2 regions of the Streptomyces sp. NBC_00557 genome follow, and region 1 is predicted to be linked to the other one. Evidence: riboswitches for the same ligand, from Rfam matches in the RefSeq annotation. Region 1 holds a riboswitch; the other holds the start of a gene.
The links. Region 1 has a riboswitch for glycine ahead of gcvP (aminomethyl-transferring glycine dehydrogenase). Riboswitches for the same ligand answer to the same signal wherever they lie in the genome.
Positions count from the first base shown of each region.

Region 2: linked by a shared signal. The riboswitch ahead of gcvT (glycine cleavage system aminomethyltransferase GcvT) and the one ahead of gcvP (aminomethyl-transferring glycine dehydrogenase) in region 1 are both predicted to bind glycine.

Region 1 covers NZ_CP107796.1:6,990,084-6,999,171, forward strand. The annotation lists gene OG956_RS30825 (MerR family transcriptional regulator) at 1-283, shown strand, start outside; gene OG956_RS30830 (DNA polymerase IV) at 350-1,765, shown strand; gene OG956_RS30835 (PRC-barrel domain-containing protein) at 1,687-2,058, opposite strand; glycine riboswitch at 2,178-2,272, shown strand; gene gcvP (aminomethyl-transferring glycine dehydrogenase) at 2,449-5,334, shown strand; gene OG956_RS30845 (TOBE domain-containing protein) at 5,389-5,808, opposite strand; gene OG956_RS30850 (ABC transporter ATP-binding protein) at 5,837-6,901, opposite strand; gene modB (molybdate ABC transporter permease subunit) at 6,898-7,758, opposite strand; gene modA (molybdate ABC transporter substrate-binding protein) at 7,755-8,579, opposite strand; gene OG956_RS30865 (molybdopterin-dependent oxidoreductase) at 8,783-9,088, shown strand, end outside.
Region 2 covers NZ_CP107796.1:2,559,077-2,568,164, reverse strand. The annotation lists gene glyA (serine hydroxymethyltransferase) at 1-1,101, opposite strand, end outside; gene gcvH (glycine cleavage system protein GcvH) at 1,116-1,493, opposite strand; gene gcvT (glycine cleavage system aminomethyltransferase GcvT) at 1,602-2,720, opposite strand; glycine riboswitch at 2,765-2,879, opposite strand; glycine riboswitch at 2,880-2,979, opposite strand; gene OG956_RS10555 (AAA family ATPase) at 3,142-3,786, shown strand; gene OG956_RS10550 (enhanced serine sensitivity protein SseB) at 3,878-4,669, shown strand; gene OG956_RS10545 (enhanced serine sensitivity protein SseB C-terminal domain-containing protein) at 4,831-5,622, shown strand; gene OG956_RS10540 (ABC transporter permease) at 5,998-6,996, shown strand; gene OG956_RS10535 (ABC transporter substrate-binding protein) at 7,025-8,767, shown strand; gene OG956_RS10530 (ABC transporter permease) at 8,858-9,088, shown strand, end outside.

The sequences.
Region 1 (9,088 bases):
CCGGACGGCCGTGCAGCACCTCAGGGAACGCGGTTTCCGCGACCTGGAGCGGATGACGCTGATGAGCGACGGCGCCACGGTGTACGAGTGCACCTCGCCCGACGAGGTCCACGCCCTGCTCCAGGGCGGTCAGGGCATCTTCGGGATCGCCGTCGGCGTGGTCTGGCGCGACGTGGAAAGCGCGCTCTCGCAGCTGCACGGCGAGCGCATCGACACCGGCGAGACCCTCGTCGGGCCCAACCCCGCGGACGAGCTGGCACGGCGCCGCAACCGGGCGGTCTGAGCCCCGGCCCACCGGCCGTCCGCCTGCACCACGGCATTGTCAGTGCCGTGGTGCAGCATCGGAGATGTGAGAAACGCGCCCACGATCCTGCATCTCGACATGGATGCCTTCTACGCCTCGGTGGAGCAGGCATCCAAGCCGAGCCTGCGCGGGAAAGCGGTCGTCGTGGGCGGGCTCGGTCCGCGCGGGGTGGTGGCCACCGCGTCGTACGAGGCACGGGCGTTCGGGGTGCACTCGGCGATGCCCATGGCCCAGGCGCGCCGGCTGGCGCCCAACGCGGCGTATCTGGTGCCGCGGTTCGGCCTGTACCGGCAGATCAGCGAGCAGGTGATGGCGCTGCTGCGGGAGCTGTCGCCGCTGGTGGAGCCGCTCAGCCTGGACGAGGCGTTCGTGGACCTGGAGGCCGGCGGGACCGCCTGGGACGAGGAGTCGGCGCGGCTGGCCGGGATCAAGCTGCGCGCGGACATCCGGGCGGTCACCGGGCTCACCGGATCGGTGGGGCTCGCCGCCTCCAAGATGCTCGCCAAGATCGCCTCCGAGCAGGCCAAGCCGGACGGGCTGGTGGTGATCGAGCCGGGCTCCGAGCGGGCGCTGCTGGGGCCGATGCCGGTGCGGACCCTGCCGGGGGTGGGGCCGGCCACCGGGGACCATCTGCGCAGGGCCGGCATCACCACGGTCGAGGAACTGGCCGAGGCGGGCGAGGACGAGCTGGTACGGCTGCTGGGCAAGGCACACGGGCAGGCGCTGTACGCCATGGCCCTGGCCCACGACGAACGGCCCGTGGTGGCCGAGCGCGAGGCGAAGTCGGTGTCGGTCGAGGACACCTACGACGTGGACATCCACGACCGGCTGCGGATCGGGCTGGAGGTGCGGCGGCTCGCCGACCGGTGCGTGGGGCGGCTGCGGGGGGCCGGGCTGTCGGGGCGGACCATCGTGCTGAAGGTGCGGCGGTACGACTTCTCGACGCTGACCCGGTCGGAGACGCTGCGGGGGCCGACCGACGATCCGGCGGTGGTGCGGGAGGCGGCCGCGCGGCTGCTGGACTCCGTGGACACCACGGGCGGGGTACGGCTGCTCGGTGTGGGCGTCTCCGGGCTCGCCGACTACACCCAGGAGGACCTGTTCGCCCAGGCCATGCCCGCGCGGGCGGAGGAGACGCCGGAGGAGACGGGGGCCGAGGTGACGGCGGAGCGGCCGGAGCCGGAGGAGCGGTCGTGGCGGGCCGGTCAGGACGTCAGGCACGCGGAGTACGGGCACGGGTGGGTGCAGGGGAGCGGGCTGGGCCGGGTGACCGTGCGGTTCGAGACGCCGCAGTCCCCTCCGGGGCGGGTGCGGACGTTCTCCGTCGACGATCCCGCGCTGGAGTCCGCCGATCCGTTGCCGCTGGTTCCGGATCTCGCCCTTCAGGTCTCCTCCGAGCCCGCCAGTCTGCCGAAGTCGTGGTCCGGGACCGAGGGGGGTGAGACCACGTCGAGGCCGTAGTGGTGGTAGAGCTGGAGTTCCTGTTCGGGGGAGAGGTGGCGGCCCACGCCGAAGTCGGGGGCGTTCTTGATCAGGGCGCGGTCGAAGGGGACGTGGAGGGAGCCGTCTATCAGTTCGCTCGGTTCCAGGGGGACGAAGGCGTCGCGGGAGAACAGTCCTGTCCGTATGGCCGCCCATTCGGGGACGCCGGTCGCGTCGTCGAGGTACACCTCGTCGATCGTGCCGATCTTGGCGCCGTTGCGGTCGAACGCCTTGCGGCCGATCAGGTTGCGCGGATCGATCTCGGTCTGCACGGTCCGTCTCCCTCCACTTGGTCGCAACTCATCCGTAAGCACTACAAAAGAGCACATTCAGTCGGGCGGCCACTCGAGGGCCCCGGCGTTGACCTCGCTGGTAGGCTGACAGCGGCTGCTGACCCCGTGCGGGAGAGTCCTCCGACCACCTCGGAGGCGCCGAAGGAGCAAATCCTCCCCGGAATCTCTCAGGCTCACGTACCGCACGGACGAGGTCACTCTGGAAAGCAGGGCGGGTGCCGACGGCACCGGCTCTCACCGACGGTGAAAACCGGGTGCCCTCGGGCGACCCGGTGAAGCTCTCAGGTTGAGATGACAGAGGGGGAGGCCGTCCGGGCACCCGTGCAGTGGTGCCCCTCGAAGGTCGCGTCAGACCAGGAGGCCTCCGCAATGACCGCCCACCGCATCCCGCTCTCGGAGCTCGAAGCGGGCATCCCGTTCGAGCAGCGCCACATCGGGCCCGACCAGGAGGCGCGGGCGAAGATGCTCGCGCACGTCGGCTACGGCTCGCTGGACGAGCTGACCGCCGCGGCGGTGCCCGATGTGATCAAGAACGCCGACGCCCTCGACCTGCCCGGCGCCCGCACCGAGGCCGAGGTGCTCGCCGAGCTGCGCGCGCTCGCCGACCGCAACCAGGTCCTCGACTCCATGATCGGCCTGGGCTACTACGGGACGTTCACGCCGCCCGTCATCCTGCGCAACGTCATGGAGAACCCGGCCTGGTACACGGCCTACACCCCGTACCAGCCGGAGATCTCCCAGGGCCGGCTCGAAGCGCTGCTGAACTTCCAGACGATGGTCGCCGACCTCACCGGCCTGCCCACCTCCGGCGCCTCCCTCCTGGACGAGGGCACCGCCGCCGCCGAGGCCATGGCGCTCTCCCGCCGCATGGGCCGGAACAAGAAGGGCCTCTTCCTGGTCGACGCGGACGCGCTGCCGCAGACCATCGCCGTCATCCAGACCCGCGCGGAGCCCACCGGCGTCGAGGTCGTCGTCGCCGACCTCTCCGAGGGCATCCCGGCCGAGGTCGCCGAGCGTGAGATCAACGGCGTGCTGATCCAGTACCCGGGCGCCTCCGGCGCCGTACGGGACATCAAGCCGGTCATCGACCAGGCGCACGAGCTGGGCGCCCTGGTCACGGTCGCCGCCGACCTGCTCGCGCTGACCCTGCTCACCTCTCCGGGTGAGCTGGGCGCCGACATCGCCGTCGGCACCACCCAGCGCTTCGGTGTGCCGATGGGCTTCGGCGGTCCGCACGCCGGCTACATGGCCGTGCACGAGAAGTTCGCGCGCAGCCTGCCCGGCCGGCTCGTGGGCGTCTCCGTCGACGCCGACGGCAACAAGGCCTACCGCCTCGCCCTGCAGACCCGCGAGCAGCACATCCGCCGCGAGAAGGCCACCAGCAACATCTGCACCGCCCAGGTGCTGCTCGCCGTGATGGCCGGCATGTACGCCGTCTACCACGGCCCGGAGGGCCTGAAGACCATCGCCCGCCGCACCCACCGGTACGCCACCCTCCTCGCCGAGGGCCTGAAGGCCGGTGGCGTGGAGATCGTGCACCGCGCGTTCTTCGACACCGTCACCGCGCGCGTGCCCGGCAAGGCCGCCCAGGTCGTCGCCGCGGCCCGGGACAACGGCGTCAACCTGCACCTCGTCGACGCCGACCACGTCTCGATCGCCTGCGACGAGACCACCAAGCGGGCGCAGCTCGCCGCCGTGTGGTCCGCGTTCGGCGTCGAGGCCGACATCGAGGCGCTGGACGCGACCGCCGAGGACACCCTGCCCGAGGCGCTGCTGCGCACCGACGCCTACCTCACCCACCCGGTCTTCCACCAGCACCGCTCCGAGACCGCGATGCTGCGCTACCTGCGCCGCCTCGCCGACCGCGACTACGCACTCGACCGCGGCATGATCCCGCTGGGCTCCTGCACCATGAAGCTCAACGCGACCACCGAGATGGAGCCGGTCACCTGGCCCGAGTTCGGCCAGCTGCACCCCTTCGCGCCCGCCGAGCAGGCCGAGGGCTACCTCACGCTCATCCGCGAGCTGGAGGAACGTCTCGCCGAGGTCACCGGCTACGACAAGGTCTCCCTGCAGCCGAACGCCGGCTCCCAGGGCGAACTGGCCGGCCTGCTCGCCGTACGCGGCTACCACCGCGCCAACGGCGACGAGCAGCGCACCGTCTGCCTGATCCCGTCCTCCGCGCACGGCACCAACGCGGCCAGCGCCGTGATGGCCGGCATGAGGGTCGTCGTCGTCAGGACCGCCGAGGACGGCGAGATCGACGTCGAGGACCTGCGGGCGAAGATCGAGCAGTACCGCGACGAGCTGGCCGTGCTCATGATCACCTACCCGTCCACGCACGGCGTGTTCGAGGAGCACGTCGCCGACATCTGCGCGCAGGTGCACGAGGCCGGCGGCCAGGTGTACGTCGACGGCGCCAACCTCAACGCCCTGGTCGGCCTCGCCAAGCCGGGCCACTTCGGCGGTGACGTCTCCCACCTGAACCTGCACAAGACGTTCTGCATCCCGCACGGCGGCGGCGGCCCCGGCGTCGGCCCGGTCGCGGTCCGCTCGCACCTGGCGCCGTACCTGCCGAACCACCCGCTCCAGCCGGCCGCCGGCCCGGAGACCGGCGTCGGTCCGATCTCGGCCGCCCCGTGGGGCTCGGCGGGCATCCTGCCGATCTCCTGGGCGTACGTCCGTCTGATGGGCGGCGAGGGCCTGAAGCGGGCCACCCAGGTGGCCGTGCTGTCGGCGAACTACATCGCCAAGCGCCTGGAGCCGCACTACCCGGTGCTCTACACCGGCCCCGGCGGCCTGGTCGCGCACGAGTGCATCATCGACCTGCGCCCGCTGACCAAGGCGACCGGCGTGAGCGTGGACGACGTGGCCAAGCGGCTGATCGACTACGGCTTCCACGCGCCGACCATGTCCTTCCCGGTGGCCGGCACGCTGATGATCGAGCCGACCGAGTCGGAGGACCTCACCGAGCTGGACCGGTTCTGCGACGCGATGATCGCCATCCGCGCGGAGATCGAGAAGGTCGGCGCGGGCGAGTGGCCGGCGGACGACAACCCGCTGCGGAACGCGCCGCACACCGCGGGCGCGCTCGGCGGTGAGTGGAAGCACGCCTACGGCCGCGAGGAGGCCGTGTTCCCGGCCGGTGTGTCGGCCGCCGACAAGTACTGGCCGCCGGTGCGCCGCATCGACCAGGCCTTCGGCGACCGGAACCTGGTGTGCTCCTGCCCGCCGCTGGACGCGTACGAGGACTGAGCGAGCGGCTGCCTTCAGGGCCCCGTCCGGACTCCGGGCGGGGCCCTCGGCCTGTCATGCCGTGGCGAGGGACACCTCGGTCGCCTTGATGAGGGCGACCACGTCGGAGCCCACGAAGAGGCCGAGGTCGGCGACCGCGTCCTTGGTGATCGCCGCGGTCAGGACGCCGCCGTCGATGGAGATCTTCACCGTCGCCATGACCGCGCCGGTCGTCAGGCCGGTGACCGCGCCGGGAAGCTGGTTGCGGATCGACAGGCCCTCCACCCGCCGGCTGGCCACCGAGACCTCGGTCGACTTCACCAGGGCGCGGACGGGCGAGCCGGGGGTGAGGGCGAGCTCGTCGGCGGACTCCTTGGTGACGGCCGCCACGAGGTGCTGGCCGCCGTCCAGGCGGAGCCTGACGATGGCCATGGCCTCGCCCGGGTGGACCTCGGTGACGGTGCCGGGGAGCTGGTTGCGGATGCTCAGGGTCATGGACACTCACCGTAGAGCGCCCGCCCGTTCAGGCCGGGTACGCGTGCGTCTGCGTCGCTTTGACCGTCGCCCAGACAGCAGACCCGGGGTGCAGGCCGAGGTCGGCCGCGGCGACCGTGGTGAGGTCGGCGGCGAGCCGCAGTTCGCCGCCGAGGTCGGCGCGGATCCGGTCGCCGTGCGTCTCCAGGCCTGCCACCTCGCAGCGCCAGAGGTTGCGGGCGCTGGCGCCGGTGGGCCGGTCCCGGAACAGGGTGACGGCGGACGGCGGGAACGCCACGAACGCCGGACCGTTCAGCTCCTCGGTCGTGGTGACCGAGGGCCCCGCGTCGAGCCGCACGGTGTGGCCGTCGGCCTGGCCCCGGTAGAGGTTGAGGCCGACGAGCTGGGCGATGTAGTCGGTGCGCGGGCGTCGGGCGATGTCCGCGGGGGCGCCCTCCTGGACGATGCGGCCGTGCTCGATGACCACCAGACGGTCCGCGAGCACCATGGCGTCCAGCGGGTCGTGGGTGACCAGGACGGCTACGGCCTCGAACTCGGCCAGATGGCGGCGGAGTTGGGCGCGTACCTCCAGGCGGGTGCGGGCGTCCAGCGCGGCCAGCGGCTCGTCCAGGAGCAGCAGCCGGGGGCGGGTGGCCAGGGCGCGGGCCAGGGCCACGCGCTGTGCCTGTCCGCCGGACAGGCGGCGCGGCTTGGCGTCCGCGTGCGCGGCGAGGCCCATCCGGTCCAGCCAGGCCGCCGCCTGGGCGCGGGCCTCCGCCTTGCCCGCACCCCGGCAGCGGGGGCCGAAGGCGACGTTGTCCAGGGCGGACAGGTGGGGGAAGAGCAGGTAGTCCTGGAAGACCACGCCGACCGGGCGGGACTCCGGGGGAGTGCGGTCCAAGGCGGTGCCGTCCAGGCGCAGGTGACCGCCGGTGAGCGGGGTGAGGCCGGCGAGGGCGCGCAGGGCGGTGGTCTTTCCGGCGCCGTTGGGTCCGAGGAGGGCGACGACGTCACCGGGGGCGGCGGTGAGGGTGAGATCCAGGCGGAAGCCGGGGCGGTCGACTATGAGGTGGGCGTCCAGGCCGTCCGTGTCGCGCGGGTGGGCGTTCGTCATGAGGTGGTCATCCAGCGGTCTCGCAACCCCGCCAGGACCGCGATCGACACCGCCAGCAGGACCAGGCTGAGGGCGATCGCGGCGTCGGGGTCGTTCTGCAGGGCCAGGTAGACCGCGAGGGGCATGGTCTGGGTGCGGCCGGGGAAGTTGCCCGCGAAGGTGATGGTCGCGCCGAACTCGCCGAGCGCGCGCGCCCAGGCGAGGACCGCGCCCGCCGCGATGCCGGGCGCGATCAGCGGCAGCGTGACCCGGCGGAACGCGGTGAAGCGGGACGCGCCCAGCGTGGTCGCCGCCTCCTCGTACCGCGGGTCGGCGGCGCGGAGGGTGCCCTCGACGCTGATGACCAGGAACGGCATCGCGACGAACGCCTCGGCGAGCACGACCCCGGCGGTGGTGAACGGCAGCGTGATCCCGAACCAGGCGTCCAGCCAGCGCCCGATCACCCCGTTGCGGCCGAGCGCGAGGAGCAGGGCCACACCGCCGACCACCGGCGGCAGGACCAGCGGCAGGGTCACCAGGGCCCGTACGAACCCGCGGCCCGGGAACTGCGTGCGGGCCAGCAGCCAGGCCAGCGGCACGCCCAGGACGAGGCTGACGGCCGTTGCCGCCGTGGCGCTGACCAGCGACAGCTGGAGCGCCTGCCACACCTCGGTGCTGGACAGCTGCTCCGGCAGGCTGTGCCAGGGCGCGCGGACGAGCAGCGCGAGAAGCGGCAGCAGCAGGAACGCCAGCGCCAGCAGGCCCGGCAGCAGCAGCGGCAACGGCACTCCGCGCCGGCCCCCCGCGCCGACGCGGCGGCGCCGCGGCCGGCCCGTTCGGGGACCGGTCGCGGCGCCGGGTTCGAGAAGCGAGGTCACGGCTTGAGGAATCCGGCCTCGCCGAGCACCTTCTGGCCCTCGGCGGACCGCACGAGGGCGATGAACGCCCTGGCGGCCGCGGCGTTCGGCGCGTTCTTCAGCAGCACGATGGGATAGTCGTTGATCGCCTTGGCGGACTCGGGGAACTCCACGCCCTCCACCTTGCCACCCGCGGACTTCACGTCGGTCTCGTAGACGACCGCGGCGTCCGCCTCCTTCAGCTCCACCTTGTTCAGGGCGGCCTTGACGTCCTGCTCGTAGGAGACCGGGGTGACCTTGAGTCCGGCGGCGTCCAGGGCTTTCTGGGCGGCGGCGCCGCACGGCACCGTCTTGTCGCACAGGACGACCTTGAGGCCGGACGCGGTGAGGTCCTTCAGAGCGGCCACCTTGTGCGGGTTGCCCGGCAGGGTTGCGATCTCCAGCTGGTTGCGGACGAAGGTGGCCGGGGTGCCGGCCGCGTCCTTCTTGTCCGTCACGATCGCCATGGTCTTGGGGCTGGCGGCGGCGAAGACGTCCGCCGGGGCACCGCCGGTGATGCTCGCGGCGAGCGTGTCGCTGCCGCCGAAGTTGAAGCTGACCTTGGTGCCCGGGTGGTCCTTCTCGAACTCCTTGCCCAGGGTCGTGAAGCCCTCCTTCAGCGAGGCGGCGGCGAACACGGTGACGTTGCCGGACAGCTTCGGTGAAGCGGCGTCCGGCGCGCCCGACGCCGAGTCCTTCGAGTTCGAGGACGAGGAGCAGGCGCCGAGGGCCATCAGGGCGGCGGCTCCCGCACCGGCCAGCTGCAGTGTCCGCCGGGTCCGGCGCACGGAACGGGTCTTCACGGTTGTACTCCTCGTGCTCTGCGGAACAACGGTCGCGCCCTGTCGGGGCCGGGAAGCCCGGCCGCTCGGCGATGATACTGCCGCATCTGCCAGGCATAAGCCCCCTGTCGCATCGCATTGGCCGCGAACTTGTGACATGGAGCTCGCATGTGCGTTTGGACGCCACCCGGCAGCGGGTACGGTCCTGCGGGAGGTGCCTGCCGATGACGCTCGCCCGACTCGCCCTGACCGGCGACCTCGCCCGGACCGCCCGGCTGACCGTCCCGGAGCTGCTCCGCTGGCCGCAGCACCGGGCGGACGTCAGCTTCGAGTGCGCCACCAGCGGCGTCCAGCACCACCGCTTCACCGGCCCGCGTCTGTACGACGTCCTCGCCGACGCGGGGCCCGGTTTCGACCCGGTGCGGCGCAAGGACCGGCTGCGCTACCTCATCGCCGTGTCGGGCGCCGACGGCCACCACGCGGTGCTCTCCTGGGCTGAGATCGACCCGGACTTCGCGGACGCGCCCGTC
Region 2 (9,088 bases), 4.4 Mb from region 1:
CCGCAGCCCGGACGTCACCATCGGGGGCCGCGGGTCGTTCGGGACCGCGTTGCGGTTGACCGTGATCCCGACCTCGTGGAGGCGGTCCTCGGCCTGCTGCCCGTCCAGCTCCGAGGCGCGCAGGTCGACGAGGATGAGGTGCACGTCGGTGCCGCCGGACAGCACGTTCACCCCGGCCTCACGGGCGTCCGCCGCCGTCAGGCGCTCGGCGAGGATGCGGGCACCCTCCACGGTACGACGCTGGCGCTCCTTGAACTCCTCCGAGGCGGCGACCTTGAAGGAGACCGCCTTGGCGGCGATCACGTGCTCCAGGGGGCCGCCCTGGAAGCCGGGGAAGACGGAGGAGTTCAGCTTCTTCGCGAAGTCCTTGCTGCGGGCGAGGATGATGCCGCCGCGCGGACCGCCGAGCGTCTTGTGCGTGGTGGAGGTCACCACGTCGGCGTACGGCACCGGGTTCGCGTGCAGGCCGGCCGCGACCAGGCCCGCGAAGTGCGCCATGTCGACCCACAGGTAGGCGCCGGCCTCGTCGGCGATCCGGCGGAACGCGGCGAAGTCCAGCTCGCGCGGGTACGCCGACCAGCCGGCGATGATCACCTTCGGGCGGTGCTCCTTGGCGAGCCGCTCGACCTCCGCCATGTCGACCAGGCCGGTCTCGGCGTCCACGTGGTAGGCGACCACGTCGAACTGCTTGCCGGAGAAGTTCAGGCGCATGCCGTGGGTGAGGTGGCCGCCGTGCGCCAGGTCCAGGCCGAGGATGGTGTCCCCGGGCTGGGCGAGGGCGAACAGGGCCGCCTGGTTGGCGGAGGCGCCGGAGTGGGGCTGGACGTTGGCGTACTCGGCGCCGAACAGCTCCTTGACCCGGTCGATGGCGATCTGCTCGGCGACGTCGACGTGCTCGCAGCCGCCGTAGTAGCGGCGGCCCGGGTAGCCCTCGGCGTACTTGTTGGTGAGGACGGAGCCCTGCGCCTCCATCACCGCGAGCGGCGCGAAGTTCTCGGAGGCGATCATCTCCAGCGTGGACTGCTGGCGGCCGAGCTCGGCGTCGACCGCGGCGGCGATCTCCGGGTCCAGCTCGTGCAGGGACGTGTTCAGGACGGTCATACGGCTACGACTCCTCAGCCGGCGTTCTGGGCGGTGTACTCGTCGGCGGAGAGCAGGTCGGCCGGCTCCTCCGTGACGCGCACCTTGAACAGCCAGCCGCCCTCGAAGGGGGCCGAGTTCACCAGCGACGGGTCGTTGACGACGTCCTCGTTGATCTCGACGACCTCACCGGTGACCGGCGAGTACAGGTCGGAGACCGACTTGGTGGACTCCAGCTCGCCGCAGGTCTCGCCCGCGGACACCGTGGAGCCGACCTCGGGGAGCTGGGCGTAGACGACGTCGCCGAGCGCGTTCGCCGCGAACTCGGTGATGCCGACCGTCGACACGCCGTCCTCGGCGGGCGACAGCCACTCGTGCTCCTTGCTGTAGCGCAGCTGCTGGGGGTTGCTCATGGCCTGAATTCTCCTGTACGCGCGGGAGTGATGATGAAGGGGGGACTGCTGGAGCCGCTGTGGGCGGCGGTGACGTGCGCGGGGTCACACAGTGGCCGCGCCCGGTGTCTACTTCTGGCGCTTGTAGAACGGCAGCGCCACGACCTCGTACGGCTCGTGGCTGCCGCGGATGTCCACGCCGACGCCCTCGGTGCCCGGCGCCGCGTGCGCCGCGTCGACGTACGCCATGGCGATCGGCTTGCCCAGGGTGGGGGAGGGGGCGCCGGAGGTGACCTCGCCGATCACCTCGCCGCCGGCGACGACGGCGTACCCGGCGCGCGGGACGCGGCGGCCCTGGGCGACCAGGCCGACGAGGACCCGTGGCGGGTTCTGCTCAGCCCTGGCCGCGGCCTCCCGGAGCGCCTCGCGCCCCACGAAGTCGCCCTCCTTGTCGAACTTCACCACGCGGCCGAGCCCGGCGTCGAAGGGGGTCAGCTCGGTGGTCAGCTCGTGCCCGTACAGCGGCATGCCCGCCTCCAGGCGCAGGGTGTCCCGGCAGGACAGGCCGCAGGGGACGAGGCCGGCGCCCTCGCCGGCCTTGGTCAGCGCCTGCCACAGCTCGACGGCGTGCTCGGGCTTCACGAACAGCTCGAAGCCGTCCTCGCCGGTGTAGCCGGTGCGGGCGATCAGGGCCGGGACGCCGGCGACGGTGCCGGGCAGGCCGGCGTAGTACTTCAGGCCGTCGAGGTCGGCGTCGGTGAGGGACTTCAGGATGCCGGGGGACTCGGGGCCCTGGACGGCGATCAGCGCGTAGGCGTCCCGGTCGTCGCGGACCTCGGCGTCGAAGCCGGCGGCGCGCTCGGTGAGGGCGTCCAGCACGACCTGGGCGTTGGAGGCGTTGGCGACGACCATGTACTCGGTCTCGGCGAGCCGGTAGACGATCAGGTCGTCCAGGATGCCGCCGTCGGCCCGGCAGATCATGGTGTAGCGGGCGCGGCCCACGCCGACGGAGGCGATGTTGCCGACCAGGGCGTGGTTCAGGAACGCGGCGGCCTGGGCGCCGGTGACGGTGATCTCGCCCATGTGGGAGAGGTCGAACAGACCCGCCTTCGTCCGCACGGCGATGTGCTCGTCGCGCTCGGAGCCGTAGCGCAGCGGCATGTCCCAGCCGGCGAAGTCGGTCATCGTCGCACCGAGCGCGCGATGCACGGCATCGAGCGCGGTGTGGCGGAGTTCAGTGCTGCTCATCGGTCGGTCGTCTCCCAGGGCAAAGCAGAACGGGCGAGGAACGTTCCTCCCCATCTGTCATCGGAACCTGAGAGGTTCGCCGGAACCGCCACGGGGGCGATCACGGCTTGCACCTTGGGTGGAGCCACTGGCGTAGAGCGGCCCGCTTTTCAGATGTGCCTCGCCCGCGCGGTAACGGGGCCTGAGAGATTCAAGGGAGGGACTTGCTCCTTCGGCGCCCCGGCATCGGTGCTGCCAGGGACTCTCCCGCGCGGATTCAAGCGGCCGGTATGCAGTTGGCGGCCACATCATCGCACGCCGAGCGGGCTTTTGTAACCGACCTGTGGCAGGCCACGGACGACGCCGACGACATCGCCCATTACCTTCCCTTTACGCACTGCGGGCAGGAAGATTACCGGACCGACAGGGGAGGACGATCACTGTGAACAGGACCCCGGTGTACGCCACCGCCACCACCGGCATCACTGTGCCGAGGCAGCGCCCCGCCCCGGCCCCCGTCGTCCGCGACCTGCGCGACCGCGCCGGCCACGGCCCGCGCACCCTGCGCTTCGGACCCCGCGACCTGGTCGTGATCACCGGCCTGCCCGGCAGCGGCAAGTCCACTCTGATGCGGCGCGCGGTCACCGGCCCCCGCGTCGACTCCCAGGACACCCGTGACCGCTGGGACGCCCGCACCCCCCGTCTCCTGCCGTACGCCCTCTACCGCCCGCTGGTCCGCCTCGCCCACTACGCGGGCCTGCGCCGCGCGCTGCGCACCGGCGAGGGCGTCGTCGTGCACGACTGCGGCACCCAGCCCTGGGTGCGCCGCTGGCTCGCCCGCGAGGCCCGCCGCCGCGGCGCCGCCCTCCACCTGCTGCTGCTCGACGTGGCCCCCGAGACCGCCCGCGAGGGCCAGCGCGAGCGCGGCCGGGGCGTCTCCGCGTACGCCTTCCGCCGCCACCGCCGTACGACCGCCCGGCTGGTCGCCGCGGTCGAGGCGGGCGAGCCGCCCGCCGGCTGCGGCTCGGCGACCCTGCTGGACCGGCCCGCGGCGGACGCCCTGCGCCGGATCGCCTTCACCGCATGAGGCCGCGAACGGATGTCCGAAGGTGAGGAACTGTCACAGCCACCCGCTAGCCTTCATGGCACAGCAGTGGTTCCCAGCAGGCGGTAGGCAGATGGACTTCCCGGCGGACTTTCCCGCGGACTTCCCGGCACAGGCGCACCCCCAGCCGCACGGCGGCTGGCCGGGCAACGAACTGGAGGAGGTGCTCTCGGCCTCCCTCGGCATGCCCGCCGCGGCCGGCCGGATCATCGAGGTGCTGGGCCGCAGCCTGCTGTGGGTCCCGCTGCCCAACGGCGGCGGCCCGGACAGCGGCCCGCTGGACCTGCCCTCGCTGGACATCGACGGCCAGGCCTACGTCCCGGTGTTCAGCTCCGAGGAGCAGCTGCGCCAGGCGGCCGGCTCCCACATGGCGTACGCCATCGCGCCCGCCGTGGAGTTCGCCCGCGGCCTGCCCCCGCAGATCGGCATCGCCGTGAACCCCGACGCGCTGATCGGCATCCCGCTGCCGCCCGCGGCGGTGGCCGAGCTGTGCCGGATCGGCCGCACCCCGCTGGACGGCCCGAACACCGGCGGCCGGGTCCGGCTCTTCGAGCCCGACTGGCAGGACGACCCGGTCGACTTCCTCTCCACCGCGTCCGCCGAGTTCGCCGAGACCGGCGTGGTCCGCACCGCCCGCCGCTGCCTGGCCGCGATCGAGACCGACGAGCCGGTCATGTTCGTGGGCGTCGAGCTCTCCCAGTGGGAGGGCGACCTGCGCGCCCTCCCCCTCCAGGCCCTCGGCAGAGCCCTCGGCAAAGTCCCGGTCAAGTGGCCGGTCAACCTGGTCCTCCTGGACGTCACGGACGACCCGGTGGCGGAGTGGATGAGGGAGAGGGTCCGCCCCTTCTATCAGTACGGCCACTGAGGCGCCCCGAAGGGGCGCGGGGCCGTGTCCGATATGCGGCTCCGCCGCGGGGCGCGCCGAGCCACCACGCACCCGCACCCGCGTACGCACCGGGGCGGCACCCCGGTGGGCGCTTAAGCTGTCCCCGAACGCGGGGCACAGAAAAGAGAAGGGCACGACAGGTGAGCGCGAGCCACAGCGGCAGCGTCAGCGTGGAACACGCGCTGCGCCAGGTCACCCCCGGCCGCTACGACGCCTACGAGGCCCTGCTCCGCGCCCTCGCCACGCCCTCCGCCGGCCAGATCTGGATGCTGCTGTGGCACGGCCATGCCGGCTCCCCGGACGCCCAGTACGGAAACATGGAGGTCGAGGGCTTCCAGTACGCCCCCTGCGTCACCTCCGCCCAGGAGCTGTCGGCCAGCGGCTGGAACCGGTCGTACGAGGTCGTCGACGGGCTCGACGTGGCCCGCACCCTCTACCCCGACCACTACGGCCTCTGGCTGAACCCGCACGCCCCGGGCGGCGGCGTCGGCATCCCCTGGCTGGACCTGCGCCGGATCGCCACCGGGCTGGACCGCCAGCCCGCCGGCCCCCTCCGGCTGAGCGAGCCCGGTATCGAGATCCCGCAGTTCTACGCCCTTCTCACGCAGAACGCCCACCGCACCCCGGCCCTGCGCTCCCTGCGCCGCGCCTGGGTGCAGCCGGCGCTCGGCGCGCCGTACCTCGCCATCGGCCTGGACGTGTACGACACCTCCCCGGCCGCCGTGGACTCGGTGCGCGCGATGATGCAGCAGTCCATCGGGGCGGTCCCGGAGGGCCTGCCGGTGTCGACGGTCGTGATGACCGACGACTACGACCCGGTCGTGATGTGGATGCGGGCCAACGCCCGCCCCTTCTACGACCGCGAGGCGCACGCGGCGCCGGCGCCCGCGGCCGGCCCCGGGTACGGCTACACCGGACCCCGGTCCTACTGAGCACCCGGATGCTGTGACGTCGGCCACAACGGTGCGCGCGCCCTCAACTACCCTTGATGTCCGCCCGATTCGGGCGAGGTGGCCGGTGATGCCCGGCGTCCGGCAGCCGATCTTCCCTGTTCGGATAACGGATTCCCCTAGGCGGCATCACGTTTACGCATACTTTCTCCGTCAGACCTGGCGCGTGATCGAGAGCCCGTTGAAGACTCGCCTCTCAAGACGCGAGGCCATCGATCCTGTGCTCGAACCAGGCACGGGACCAGCTGGCTCTCCAGGGCCGTCACCCATCGTGCGGCCGGCGCAGGTAAGTGAACCAAGCCGCCCACAGCGGCGGACAAAGGCCGGTCACCACCGGCGAGAGGGGTCAGGTCAACTGTGACCGCACCGATCGAGACCACCGGGGAAGAGGCTGCAGCGCCTCCCGAGTCCGTGCTCGCCGGGGCCAAGAAGAGCCAGATCGAAGGGCGTTCACTCAGCCAGATCGCCTGGACCCGGTTCAAGCGGGACAAGGTGGCCGTGGCGGGCGGCGTCGTCGTCATCCTGCTCGTGCTGATGGCGGTGCTCGCCAAGCCGATCGAGTGGATCTTCGGGCTCGACCCGGACAAGTTCCACCAGGACCTCATCGACCCGGCACTGCTCGCTCCCAAGGGCGGCTGGGGCGGCATGAGCCTCTCCCACCCGCTGGGCGTGGACCCGCAGTACGGCCGCGACATGCTCGCCCGGATCATCGACGGCTCCTGGGTCTCCCTCCTGGTCGCGGGCGGCGCCACCCTCCTCTCGGTGGTCATCGGAACCGTGCTGGGCGTCATCGCCGGCTACTACGGCGGCTGGGTCGACAGCCTCATCAGCAAGCTCATGGACACCTTCCTGGCGTTCCCGCTGCTGCTGTTCGCCATCGCCATCTCCGCCTCGGTGCAGGACGGCTTCTTCGGGCTCAACGGCCTGCCGCTGCGGATCTGCGTGCTGATCTTCGTGATCGGCTTCTTCAGCTGGCCCTACATCGGCCGCATCGTGCGCGCCCAGACGATGACCCTGCGCAGGCGGGAGTTCGTCGAGGCCGCCACCAGCCTGGGCGCCCGCGGCCCGTACATCCTGTTCCGCGAGCTGCTCCCCAACCTCGTCGCGCCGATCCTCGTCTACTCGACGCTGATCATCCCGACCAACATCCTCTTCGAGGCCGCGTTGAGCTTCCTCGGAGTCGGTATCGCTCCGCCGCAGGCCTCCTGGGGCGGCATGCTCAGCAACGCCGTGGACCTGTACACCGCAGATCCGCAGTACATGTTCGTGCCCGGACTGGCGATCTTCATCACCGTCCTGGCCTTCAACCTGCTGGGTGACGGGCTGCGTGACGCGCTCGACCCTCGCAGCAAGTGATCCATCGATAGAGGGGGCTTTCCTCAACGTGAAGACCAGAAGGGTTATCGCCGCCGTGGCGTCGGTCACGGCGCTCTCCCTGGGCGCGGCCGCCTGTGGCGGCGGGGGCGGCAAGAGCAGCAGTGGCGGCAGCGGCAGCAAGGACGCGGCGCTCAGCTCCATCGTCAACGCCTCGAGCAAGAAGGGAGGCACGGTCACGCTGGAGGACTCCGACGTGCCGGACTCCCTGGACCCGGGCAACACCTACTACGGCTTCGTGCAGAACTTCTCGCGCCTGTACGCGCGGACGCTCGTCACGTTCAAGCCGGCCGCCGGCAAGGACGGCCTCACGGTCGTCCCGGACCTCGCCGAGTCCCTGGGCACGCCCAGCAAGGACGCCAAGACCTGGACGTACCACCTGCGTCCGGGCCTGAAGTTCGAGGACGGCACCCCGATCACGTCCAAGGACGTCAAGTACGCGATCGAGCGCTCCAACTTCGCGCCCGAGGCCCTGTCCAACGGCCCGACGTACTTCAAGGCGTACCTGCAGGGCGGTGACAAGTACAAGGGCCCCTACAAGGACAAGAAGGGCCTGGACTCCATCGCCACCCCGGACGACCGCACGATCGTCTTCCACCTGAACCAGCCGTTCGCCGACTTCGACTACCTGGCGACCTTCTCCCAGACGGCCCCCGTGCCGCAGGCGAAGGACGACGGCGCGAAGTACGTCCAGCACATCGTGTCCTCCGGCCCCTACAAGTTCTCGTCGTACGAGGAGGGCGCCGGCGCCACCCTCGTCCGCAACTCGAACTGGGACCCGAAGACGGACCCGATCCGCAAGGCGCTGCCGGACAAGATCGTCGTCAAGTTCAAGGTCAACCCGGTCTCGATCGACAACGACCTGATGGCCGACAAGATCACGGCCGACATCGCCGGCGCCGGTGTGCAGCCGCAGACCCAGCCGAAGGTCCTCAGCGGCAAGTACGCCAAGCAGACGGACAACTCCTACGCCGGCGCCACCGGCTACATGGCGCTGAACCTGCACGTCGCGCCGTTCGACAACGTGCACTGCCGCAAGGCCGTGCAGTGGGCGGTCGACAAGCAGTCGGTGATCGACGCCATGGGCGGTGCGCCGAAGGGCGACGTGGCCACCACGCTGCTGCCGCCGTCGGTCAACGGCTACACCAAGTTCGACAAGTACCCGACCGCCGGTCACAAGGGTGACGTCGCCAAGGCCAAGGCCGAGCTGAAGCTGTGCGGCAAGCCGAACGGCTTCTCCACCACCCTGACGGCCCGCTCGGACCGCGCCTCCGAGGTCGCGGGCGCCACGGCCATCCAGAACTCCCTGAAGGCCGTCGGCATCAAGGTCGACATCAAGCAGTTCCCGTCCGGCAAGTACTTCTCGAACTTCGCCGGTGTCCCGAGCTACGTCCACCAGCACAAGCTCGGCATGATGATGATGGCGTGGGGCGCCGACTGGCCGACCGGCTACGGCTTCCTGGACCAGATCATCGACGGCAGCGCCATCAAGCCCTCGGGCGGCAACAACCTGATGGAGCTGAACGACCCGAAGATCAACGCCGCGCTCAAGGCGGCCATCGGCAACACCGACTCCGCGGCCCGCACCAAGGCCTGGGGCGACATCGACAAGATGGTCGCCGACAACGCCTCGGTCGTCCCGCTGATCTACCGCAAGAACCTGCTGATCAGGCCCACGTCCGCGACCAACGTCACGGTCACGCAGGCGTACCTCGGCATGTACGACTACCTGCTGCTGAGCTCCTCGAAGTAACAGCAGGCCGGATACCCCTGAAAGGCAGGTGAAGGCACCGGGTGGCCGGGGCGGACAGACCCCGCCCCGGCCACCCGGAGCCGCACAGCTGTGGCTGCGTACATCATCCGACGCGTCTTCGGCGCATTGGTACTGCTGCTGGTGGTCAGCGCAGTCACCTTCGCCATCTTCTTCCTGGTCCCCCGCCTGGGCGGCCAGACAGCCACCCAGCTGGCCACCCAGTACGTCGGCAAGGACGCCAACCGCGCGTCCGTCGCCGCGATCAAGCACAACCTGGGACTCGACCAGCCCATCTACATCCAGTACTGGCACTACATCAAG